Latilactobacillus sakei subsp. sakei DSM 20017 = JCM 1157: one gene and its partner. The protein of the gene in region 1 binds, or shares a complex with, the protein of each later gene. Links are inferred from orthologs where the notes say so. Each region holds a gene or a part of one and is shown on either strand. Other genes may lie near its edges.

Region 1 (4,634 bases):
TGTTCTAGACTTTTCATTTTATAACCGACGCGCAATCGCGATAACAATCGCGTTGATTCCAACAATCACGAAGTAAAAACCTAATAAGGTAGTCATCGTCACAGCTGCCACCACTGGATTCATTAATAATAATAAGCCCACGATCAATCCTAAAACGTTTAAGATAATCGATAGAATATACAAGCCCATGTTAAATTGCTTCAAATGACTTACATTTAATAACCCGACGATTGCATCTAGCAAGAACCAAATTGCAAACATATAACTCATTGTAAAAATGCCGGCTGGGATATTAAAGATGAATAATAACCCGATGACAATATCTAAAATAGCATTGACCAACATCACGGTCGCCCGAATACCAGTATCTTGTCTTAATTGTCCGTAAACACTAATTTTAGCAATTCCCCGAATAATCGCAGCCACCGCCACAATGATGACTAAGCCAGATAATGTTGCTTTCGGCTTATTTAACAAGAAGTACGCCCCAATTAGGAAAATAATCCCGGTCATTAATTCTGACCAATCAAATCGCCAATCATTTCTTCTAAACATCTTACCACCTCTTCCTATCTAATAAATCTATCATACTTTTTTTGGGACCAATGCTCAATAACTTTCATAAAAAAGAAGCCCATCAAAAAAGCTGAGATCAACATTGACCTCAGCCCAATACTCATTCTTGTGCCGCTAGTGTGCGCGCTGTATCACGTTCTAAAATTGGTTTCAAATAACGTCCCGTGTAGCTTTCTGCGACGTTCACCAATGTTTCAGGTGTGCCGGTCGCAACGATCGTACCACCTTTGTCGCCACCTTCTGGTCCTAAATCAATGATATGATCAGCCGTTTTAATCACGTCAAGGTTATGCTCAATGACTAAAACAGTGTTGCCCTCATCAACTAACCGTTCTAAGACCCCTAACAATCGTTTAATATCATCCGTATGCAAACCTGTTGTTGGTTCGTCTAAGATATACAAATTCTTACCCGTTGATTGTTTTTGCAATTCAGAAGCCAATTTCATCCGTTGGGCTTCCCCACCAGATAAGGTTGTTGCTGATTGGCCTAATGTCACATAACCTAAACCAACATCGACAATTGTTTGTAGTTTACGAGCAATCTTAGGAATGTTTTCGAAGAATTCAGTTGCTTCAGAAACGGTCATATCCAAGATTTCAGCAATGTTCTTACCTTTGTAAACCACCTCTAACGTTTCTGAATTATAACGACTACCATGACAAATTTCACAAGGGACATAGACATCCGGTAAGAAATTCATTTCAATCTTGATAATCCCGTCACCCTTGCAGGCTTCACAGCGACCGCCCTTCACATTAAAACTAAAGCGGCCCTTCTTGTAACCCCGTAACTTTGCTTCATTGGTTTGTGCGAATAAATCTCGGACATTGTCGAAGACACCGGTATAAGTTGCTGGGTTACTCCGTGGTGTGCGGCCAATTGGACTTTGGTCGATATTAATCAACTTCTCAAGGTTTTGATAACCCGTGATGGTCTTATATTGACCCGGTTTAGCTGAATTACGATTCATCTTTTGCGCAAGGGCCTTTTTCAAAATCGTATTCACTAATGTTGATTTACCAGAACCAGAAACACCAGTCACGGCGATAAATTCACCTAATGGAAAATCAACCGTTAAATCTTTTAAATTATTTTCGGCAGCGCCAGTTACGCGCACTTTTTTGCCATTCCCTTGACGTCGTTTTAACGGTACCGGAATATAATCCTGCCCCGCTAAATAACGACCCGTTAAGGAATTGGGATTCTGTTCAACTTCCGTTGGTGTGCCAGCGGCCATCACTTTCCCACCAAGATCCCCAGCACCTGGGCCAATATCGATCAGGTAATCGGCTGCTCGCATCGTATCTTCATCATGTTCAACCACGATTAAAGTATTCCCTAAATCGCGCATCTTCTTCAAAGAACCGATTAAACGGTCATTATCACGTTGATGCAACCCGATTGAAGGTTCGTCTAAGATATAAAGCACGCCAGATAAGTTCGACCCAATTTGTGTGGCCAAACGAATCCGTTGTGCTTCCCCACCGGAAAGTGTCCCAGCTGACCGACTCAACGTTAAGTAGTCTAAGCCGACGTTAATCAAGAAAGTCAGGCGATCATGAACTTCTTTCAAAATGGGTTTCGCAATCACTTGATCTTTTTCAGAAAGTTCAAGATTGTCAAAGAATGGGAGGCCATCCTTGATTGCATTGTCTGAAACTTCGGCGATATCTTGTCCACCGACTTTAACTGCCAAGGCTTGACGATTTAGTCGCTTACCGTGACACGTTTGACACGTTAATTCCGTCATATAGGTCCGCATCTGCGTCCGTGTGAAATCACTATTCGTTTCACGATAACGACGGTCAATATTGCTGAGGACCCCTTCAAAAGGCACTTCAACATCGCGAACGCCACCAAAATCATTTTCATAATGGAAGTGGAATTCTTTGCCTTGTGAGCCGTTTAAGATGATATCTTTTTGGCGAGGTGTCAACTTACTGAAAGGACGGTCCATATCGATTTTAAAGGCCGTGCAAGCTTGTTCTAACATTTGTGGGTAATATTGCGAACTGATTGGATTCCAAGGCGCAATCGCCCCTTCACGCAATGTTTTACTTGTATCTGGGACAACGAGGTCCGTATCAACTTCTAGTTTTAAACCTAGGCCATCACATTCAGGACAAGCCCCAAATGGTGCATTAAATGAGAACAGCCGTGGTTCTAATGCCCCAACCGTAAAGCCACAGATTGGACAAGCATAATGTTCAGAGAACAAGAGTTGTTCGCCGTCAATCACATCAGCTGTCGCATAACCGTCAGATAGTCTCAAAGCTGCTTCAAACGAATCAAATAACCGTGACCGAACACCGTCTTTAACGACGATTCGATCAACAACAATATTGATATCATGTTTCTTATTCTTATCTAATTCTAAATCCGTGCTAACATCCATTACTTCGCCATCCACTTGGACACGAACGTAGCCTTCACGCTGAATCTTCTCGAAGATTTTTTTGTGTTGCCCTTTTTTACCACGAACAATCGGTGACATAATTTGGAGTTTAGTCCGTTCTGGTAAAGCCAATACCCGATCAACCATTTGTTCTACGGATTGGCTACTGATTTCAGTACCATCATTTGGACAGATGGGTTGACCAACTCGGGCCCACAATAAGCGGAGGTAGTCATTGATTTCAGTGACTGTCCCAACTGTTGAACGTGGGTTTTTAGAGGTCGTCTTTTGGTCAATCGAAATCGCTGGACTTAACCCGTCAATTGAATCAACATCCGGCTTATCCATTTGCCCTAAGAACTGACGCGCGTATGCTGATAAACTCTCAACATAGCGCCGTTGTCCTTCTGCATATAACGTATCAAATGCTAAAGAGCTCTTCCCAGAACCAGATAACCCGGTGATGACCACTAACTTATCTCTTGGAATCGTAACATCGATATCCTTTAAATTATGGGCGCGTGCGCCGTGAATTACTATCTTATCATTTGCCATACTTGACCTCTAATCTATTTCACTTTTTAATTCTAAAATGGTATCCCGCAATGTCGCCGCTTGTTCGAAATCAAGTTTCTTAGCTGCTAAGCGCATCTGTTCGGATAGTCGTTCAACCATTTCTAGTTTTTCAGCCTTCGACATGTTCTCTAGATCAATCTCATTGGTCATCTTAATTTCTTCTGGATGTTCAACTGATTGAACCATTGAAATCGCATCTCTAATTGGTTTAATAATCGTTTTCGGTGTGATGTTATGAGCTGTATTGTAGTCTTCTTGAATTGTCCGTCGCCGTTTAGTTTCATCAATTGCGTGACGCATTGAATCCGTAATCTTATCGGCGTACAACAAGACTTGCCCATTTTCATTACGAGATGCCCGGCCAATGGTTTGGATTAAGGAACGTTCGCTACGTAAGAAGCCTTCCTTATCTGCGTCTAAAATCGCCACTAAGGATACTTCAGGCACATCGATTCCTTCCCGTAATAAGTTAATCCCAATTAAGACATCGAACTTGCCCAGTCGTAAATCACGGATAATTTCCGTTCGTTCCAACGTCTTGATATCACTGTGCAAGTACCGGACTTTGATTCCCAGTTCCTTGAGATAATCGGTTAAATCTTCCGACATCTTCTTGGTTAAAGTTGTAATGAAGACCCGTTCATTCTTTTCGATGCGGTCATTGATCTCACCGACTAAATCGTCAATCTGGCCCATAATTGGTCGGACTTCAATATTGGGATCCAACAGGCCGGTTGGTCGAATAATCTGATCCACTTGAATATCGGTTTGTTCCGCTTCGTAAGGCCCTGGTGTGGCCGACACATACATAATTTCATTCACGTGCTCTTCGAATTCTGGCAACGTTAATGGGCGGTTATCTAACGCACTTGGTAACCGGAAACCATAGTCAATCAACATTTGTTTCCGCGCACGATCACCGTTGTACATCCCCCGAATTTGGGGCATAGTAACATGGGATTCATCAATCATCATGATTGAATCCTTTGGGAAGAAATCTAGCAACGTGTAAGGCGGTTCGCCGGCTTGGCGATCTTCCATATGGCGTGAGTAATTTTCAATCCCAGAACAATAACCCATTTCT
Region 2 (4,677 bases), 1.0 Mb from region 1 along the record:
GATAAAGATGGCGCACCAGTGATTAATCAAGCGATTGATCAAGCCTGCGAAGCAATCGACGATTGGTGTCAAAACGATGATTTTATGAAGACAATGAATAAATTTAATTAGAGTGCTTTTAGTGCTTGTTTAGATTTTGAGCACTAGCCTAGTATCGTGAATAATCGGTGCAACCGATTGTTTACGATGCGTAGCTAGGCGCAGAAATCTAGCACTAATGGCACGTTTAAAAATTAGAGTGCTTTTAGTGCTTGTTTAGATTTTGAGCACTAGCACTAATAGCACGTTTAAAGGCCGTATCGCCCATTTCTACCAGTCACAAAATTCAAGAAAGTAAGGGACCTTTTGAATGGATTTAATTTCAATGTTGGGTAACACCCAGCAAGTGCAATCCGTATTAGAAAATCAAAAGCCAGGCGTCAGACAACTGCTTACGGGCCTTTCGGGCTCAGCCAAGACGCTTTTTTTGGCAACGATTTATAAACAACAGCGTCAGCCGTTATTAATCATTGAAAGTAATATGTTTCAAGCCAATCAGGTTGCTGAAGATTTAGCCAATCAGTTAAATGGGGACCAGATTTATACCTTTCCTGTTGAAGAAGTGATGGCGGCCGAAATTGCAGTTAGTTCACCGGAATCAAGAGCTGAACGTGTACGAACGTTGAGCTTTTTGGCGACGGGTAAAAAAGGGATTGTCGTGACGTCAGTTGCAGGAATGCGACGGTTATTGCCAACAGCCCGTCAATGGCGCGATAGTCAGACCCAGATTGAAATGGGCGGCGAAGTCGATCCGAAAATTTTAGGCGCACAGTTAGCCGAAATGGGCTATCATCGCGATAAATTAGTCGGTAAACCTGGTGAGTTTGCAATGCGGGGCGATATCATTGATATTTTCCCCCTTGATACGGAAAATCCAGTTCGGATTGAACTGTTTGATACCGAAGTCGATGCGATTCGTTCGTTTGAGGCGGATACCCAACGAAGTATTGAAAACCTCGAGAGTGTCGCTATCATGCCGGCGACTGATCTATTAGCCAATGCGGCACAACTCGAAATGGCCGGAGAAGCATTGCAAGCCGATTATCAACAAACAGCAGCCAAGATAACGGCAAAAGATGATCAAAAGGCGTTAGCCGTGAACTTCGAAACGCCGATTAGTCGATTATTGGCAGGCGAGCGCTTGGAAAACTTAGCACTCTTCGTCGATTATCTTTACCCCGATCATACGAGTCTAATTGATTACTTTAAAAACAGCGGGTTAGTTGTTTTTGATGATTATCCTCGCATTCAAGAAACACAACGCGTCCTAGCGGAAGAAGCCGCTAATTGGCAGACCGATATGTTGGGCAATCGCCGCTTACTACCGGCACAAAAACTGTTAGTCGATGTTCATCATTTAATGAAGCAAGACCAACATCCGCATTTATACTTATCCTTATTCCAAAAAGGGATGGGTAAGCTAAAACTAGATACGCTCGGCAATATGCCAACCCGCAATGTACAACAGTTCTTTAGCCAAATGCCATTGTTAAAAACGGAAATGAGCCGGTGGCAAAAGCAACAACAAACAGTGGTCGTCTTAGTATCAGATGCCAAACGAGTGAAGAAAATTGACCAAACCTTCCACGATTTTGAGATTGAAGCGACGGTCACGACTAAAACTAAGTTGGTGGCTGGGCAGATTCAAATTGTCCAAGGCTCATTGCAAAATGGCTTTGAACTACCAGATTTAAAATTAGTCGTTCTGACTGAAAAAGAATTATTTAATACCGCACCGAAAAAGAAGGTGCGCCGGCAAACGTTAGCTAATGCGGAACGCTTAAAGAGTTACAGCGAATTAAAGCCAGGCGATTACGTCGTTCACGTCAACCACGGGATTGGTGAATACGTCGGGATGGAGACCTTAGAAGTCGACGGTGTCCATCAGGATTACATCACCATCTTGTACCGGGATAATGGGAAGCTGTTTATTCCAGTGACACAGTTGGACATGGTTCAAAAATACGTCTCGGCTGAATCCAAAACACCTAAGATTAATAAACTAGGTGGGGCGGAATGGCAAAAGACTAAGAGTAAAGTTTCCGCTAAGATTGAAGATATTGCGGATGATTTAATCGAATTGTACGCGCAACGGGAAGCTGAAAAGGGCTATGCCTTTCCTGAAGATGATCAACTACAAGCTGACTTCGAAAATCAGTTTGCGTATCCAGAAACGGATGATCAATTACGGAGTACGGCCGAGATTAAGCATGATATGGAAAAAGTACGCCCAATGGACCGTTTGTTGGTCGGGGATGTTGGTTTTGGGAAAACCGAAGTTGCCTTGCGCGCTGCGTTTAAAGCAGTCGCAGCCGGGAAGCAGGTCGCTTTCTTGGTGCCCACCACGATTTTGGCGCAACAACATTATGAAAACATGCTAGCGCGATTTGCGGATTTTCCAGTTGAACTCGGACTATTATCACGATTTAAAACGCGTAAAGAAGTGACGGCTACGCTTAAAGGCTTGGAAAAAGGGCAAGTGGATATCGTCATTGGAACGCATCGTCTATTATCAAAAGATGTCGTCTTCAAGGACCTTGGCTTATTAATTGTCGATGAAGAACAACGGTTTGGTGTTAAACATAAGGAACGACTTAAACAATTAAAAGCGCAAGTCGATGTGTTAACCTTAACGGCAACGCCAATTCCACGGACGTTACACATGTCGATGTTGGGTGTGCGGGATCTTTCTGTTATTGAAACCCCACCAACTAACCGGTACCCCATCCAAACCTATGTGATGGAACAAAATGCTGGTGCGATGCGAGAAGCGATTGAACGGGAATTGGAACGCAATGGCCAAGTCTTTTACCTGCACAATCGGGTCAGTGATATTGAACAAACCGTCGATGAGATTCAAGCGCTTGTGCCAGAGGCAACCGTCGGCTATGCACATGGGCAAATGACGGAGGCCCAACTAGAAGGGGTCATTTACGACTTTGTTCAAGGTAAGTATGATGTGTTGGTCACAACCACGATTATTGAAACCGGGGTTGATATGCCCAATGTGAATACGATGATTGTCGAAGATGCTGATCACTACGGCTTGTCCCAACTGTATCAATTACGGGGGCGGATTGGCCGGAGTAGTCGGGTCGCTTACGGGTACTTTATGTATAAACCGGATAAGGTGTTGACCGAGGTCAGCGAGAAGCGTCTGCAGGCTATTAAAGACTTTACTGAATTAGGTTCCGGCTTCAAAATTGCGATGCGTGATCTATCGATTCGAGGCGCTGGTAACTTATTAGGTAAACAACAACACGGCTTTATCGATTCAGTCGGTTTTGATTTATACTCACAAATGCTCAGCGAAGCAGTCGCCAAGAAACAAGGTAAGAAAGTGGCGGCTAAGACTAACGCTGAGATTGATTTGAAGCTCGAAGCTTACTTGCCGGATGATTATATTAATGATCAACGGCAAAAAATTGAAATTTACAAACGGATTCGCCAAATGGATACGGAAGCGGCCTTTACGGAAATTCAGAGCGATTTAATCGATCGCTTCGGGGATTATCCCGTTCAAGTCGCGCATCTCTTAACGATTGGCCAATTAAAAATGAATGCCGATGATGCGTTAATCGAAACGATTAAACAAGTCAAAGACAAGATTCAAGTCGTCTTATCACCAAAAGGGAGTCGCTTAGTTTCTGGTGAACAGATTTTTGAAGCCTTGTCAGCAACTCGCTTGAAGGCAACGGTCGGTTTTGAACAAGAAAAATTAAGTGTGACGTTAATTATCCAACCTAAGATGAAGACTGGCGATTGGTTACGTGAGTTGGCGATTTTTGTGGAAACACTTGTTGAAATCGAAAAGAAGCAGTTGGCAAAATAACCGCTAGTTACTGGTAGCGATTATCGGAGGGATTCGATGCAAAATAAACAGATGCAACATTTAATGAAGGGCGCAGTTGTCTTATCAATTGCCTCCTTTGTTGCCAAAATATTGAGTGCGGTCTATCGGATCCCATTTCAAAATATGGTTGGCAACACCGGGTTTTACGTTTATCAGCAAGTTTACCCTATCTATGGGATTGGGATGACGTTTGCGTTAAGTGGTTTCCCAGTTTATATCTCTAAAATTGTGGCTGAGGAAACGGCCCCGGCTGAACAAACACAGATTTTACGGCGATCTTTTGCGCTATTAGGGTTATTCGGCGCACTGATCTTTTTCTATCTGCAATATCAAGCACCGGCAATTGCGGTGGCAATGGCGGATGCTGAATTAGCACCGTTAATCAGAATGGTGTCATACATGTTCTTATTGATGCCGTTTTTGGCGGTTACGCGGGGGTATTTCCAAGGGATCTTCAATATGATTCCAACGGCTACGTCGCAAGTGGCCGAACAACTTGTCCGGGTGGTTGTCATTATCCTAGCGGCCTGGTTGTCGCTGAAGCTACACTGGTCCGTTTATGAAATGGGAACCTGGGCGATGTCCGGTGCCTTTTTCGGAGGCTTGGTAGCAACAGTTGCCTTATTGAAACCGGCGGAAAAGGCCTTCGTGCTCAGAGGGACAAAACCGAAGGGCATTAACCTAGGTGCGTACCGTTCATTGGCTAAACGCTTATTAATAGAAGGGGGCTCAATTTGTCTGTTTGCTTCATTAATAGTGTTATTACAGTTGGTTGATTCATTCAC

Evidence for each region. Proteins that work in one complex are often made in the same cells at the same time.
Region 2: the proteins of uvrA (region 1) and mfd are in contact, whole or in part, in a crystal structure (PDB 4DFC), measured with the Escherichia coli proteins. The link is inferred for Latilactobacillus sakei subsp. sakei DSM 20017 = JCM 1157 from one-to-one orthologs.

Annotation. Positions count from the first base shown.
Region 1 is NZ_AP017929.1:1,876,640-1,881,273, forward strand. The notes cover bases 477-3,897. They hold uvrA (excinuclease ABC subunit UvrA), read right to left. Parts: upstream 3,530-3,897; coding sequence 677-3,529; downstream 477-676. Other genes in these bases: LEUCM_RS09465 (DUF308 domain-containing protein), read right to left, coding at 477-555; uvrB (excinuclease ABC subunit UvrB), read right to left, coding at 3,539-3,897. Outside these bases: more of LEUCM_RS09465, read right to left, coding at 19-476; more of uvrB, read right to left, coding at 3,898-4,634. UniProt on the Escherichia coli protein: The UvrABC repair system catalyzes the recognition and processing of DNA lesions. UvrA is an ATPase and a DNA-binding protein. A damage recognition complex composed of 2 UvrA and 2 UvrB subunits scans DNA for abnormalities.
Region 2 is NZ_AP017929.1:843,556-848,232, forward strand. The notes cover bases 1-4,071. They hold mfd (transcription-repair coupling factor), read left to right. Parts: upstream 1-349; coding sequence 350-3,871; downstream 3,872-4,071. Other genes in these bases: pth (aminoacyl-tRNA hydrolase), read left to right, coding at 1-111; LEUCM_RS04230 (putative polysaccharide biosynthesis protein), read left to right, coding at 3,908-4,071. Outside these bases: more of LEUCM_RS04230, read left to right, coding at 4,072-4,677. UniProt on the Escherichia coli protein: Couples transcription and DNA repair by recognizing RNA polymerase (RNAP) stalled at DNA lesions. Mediates ATP-dependent release of RNAP and its truncated transcript from the DNA, and recruitment of nucleotide excision repair machinery to the damaged site.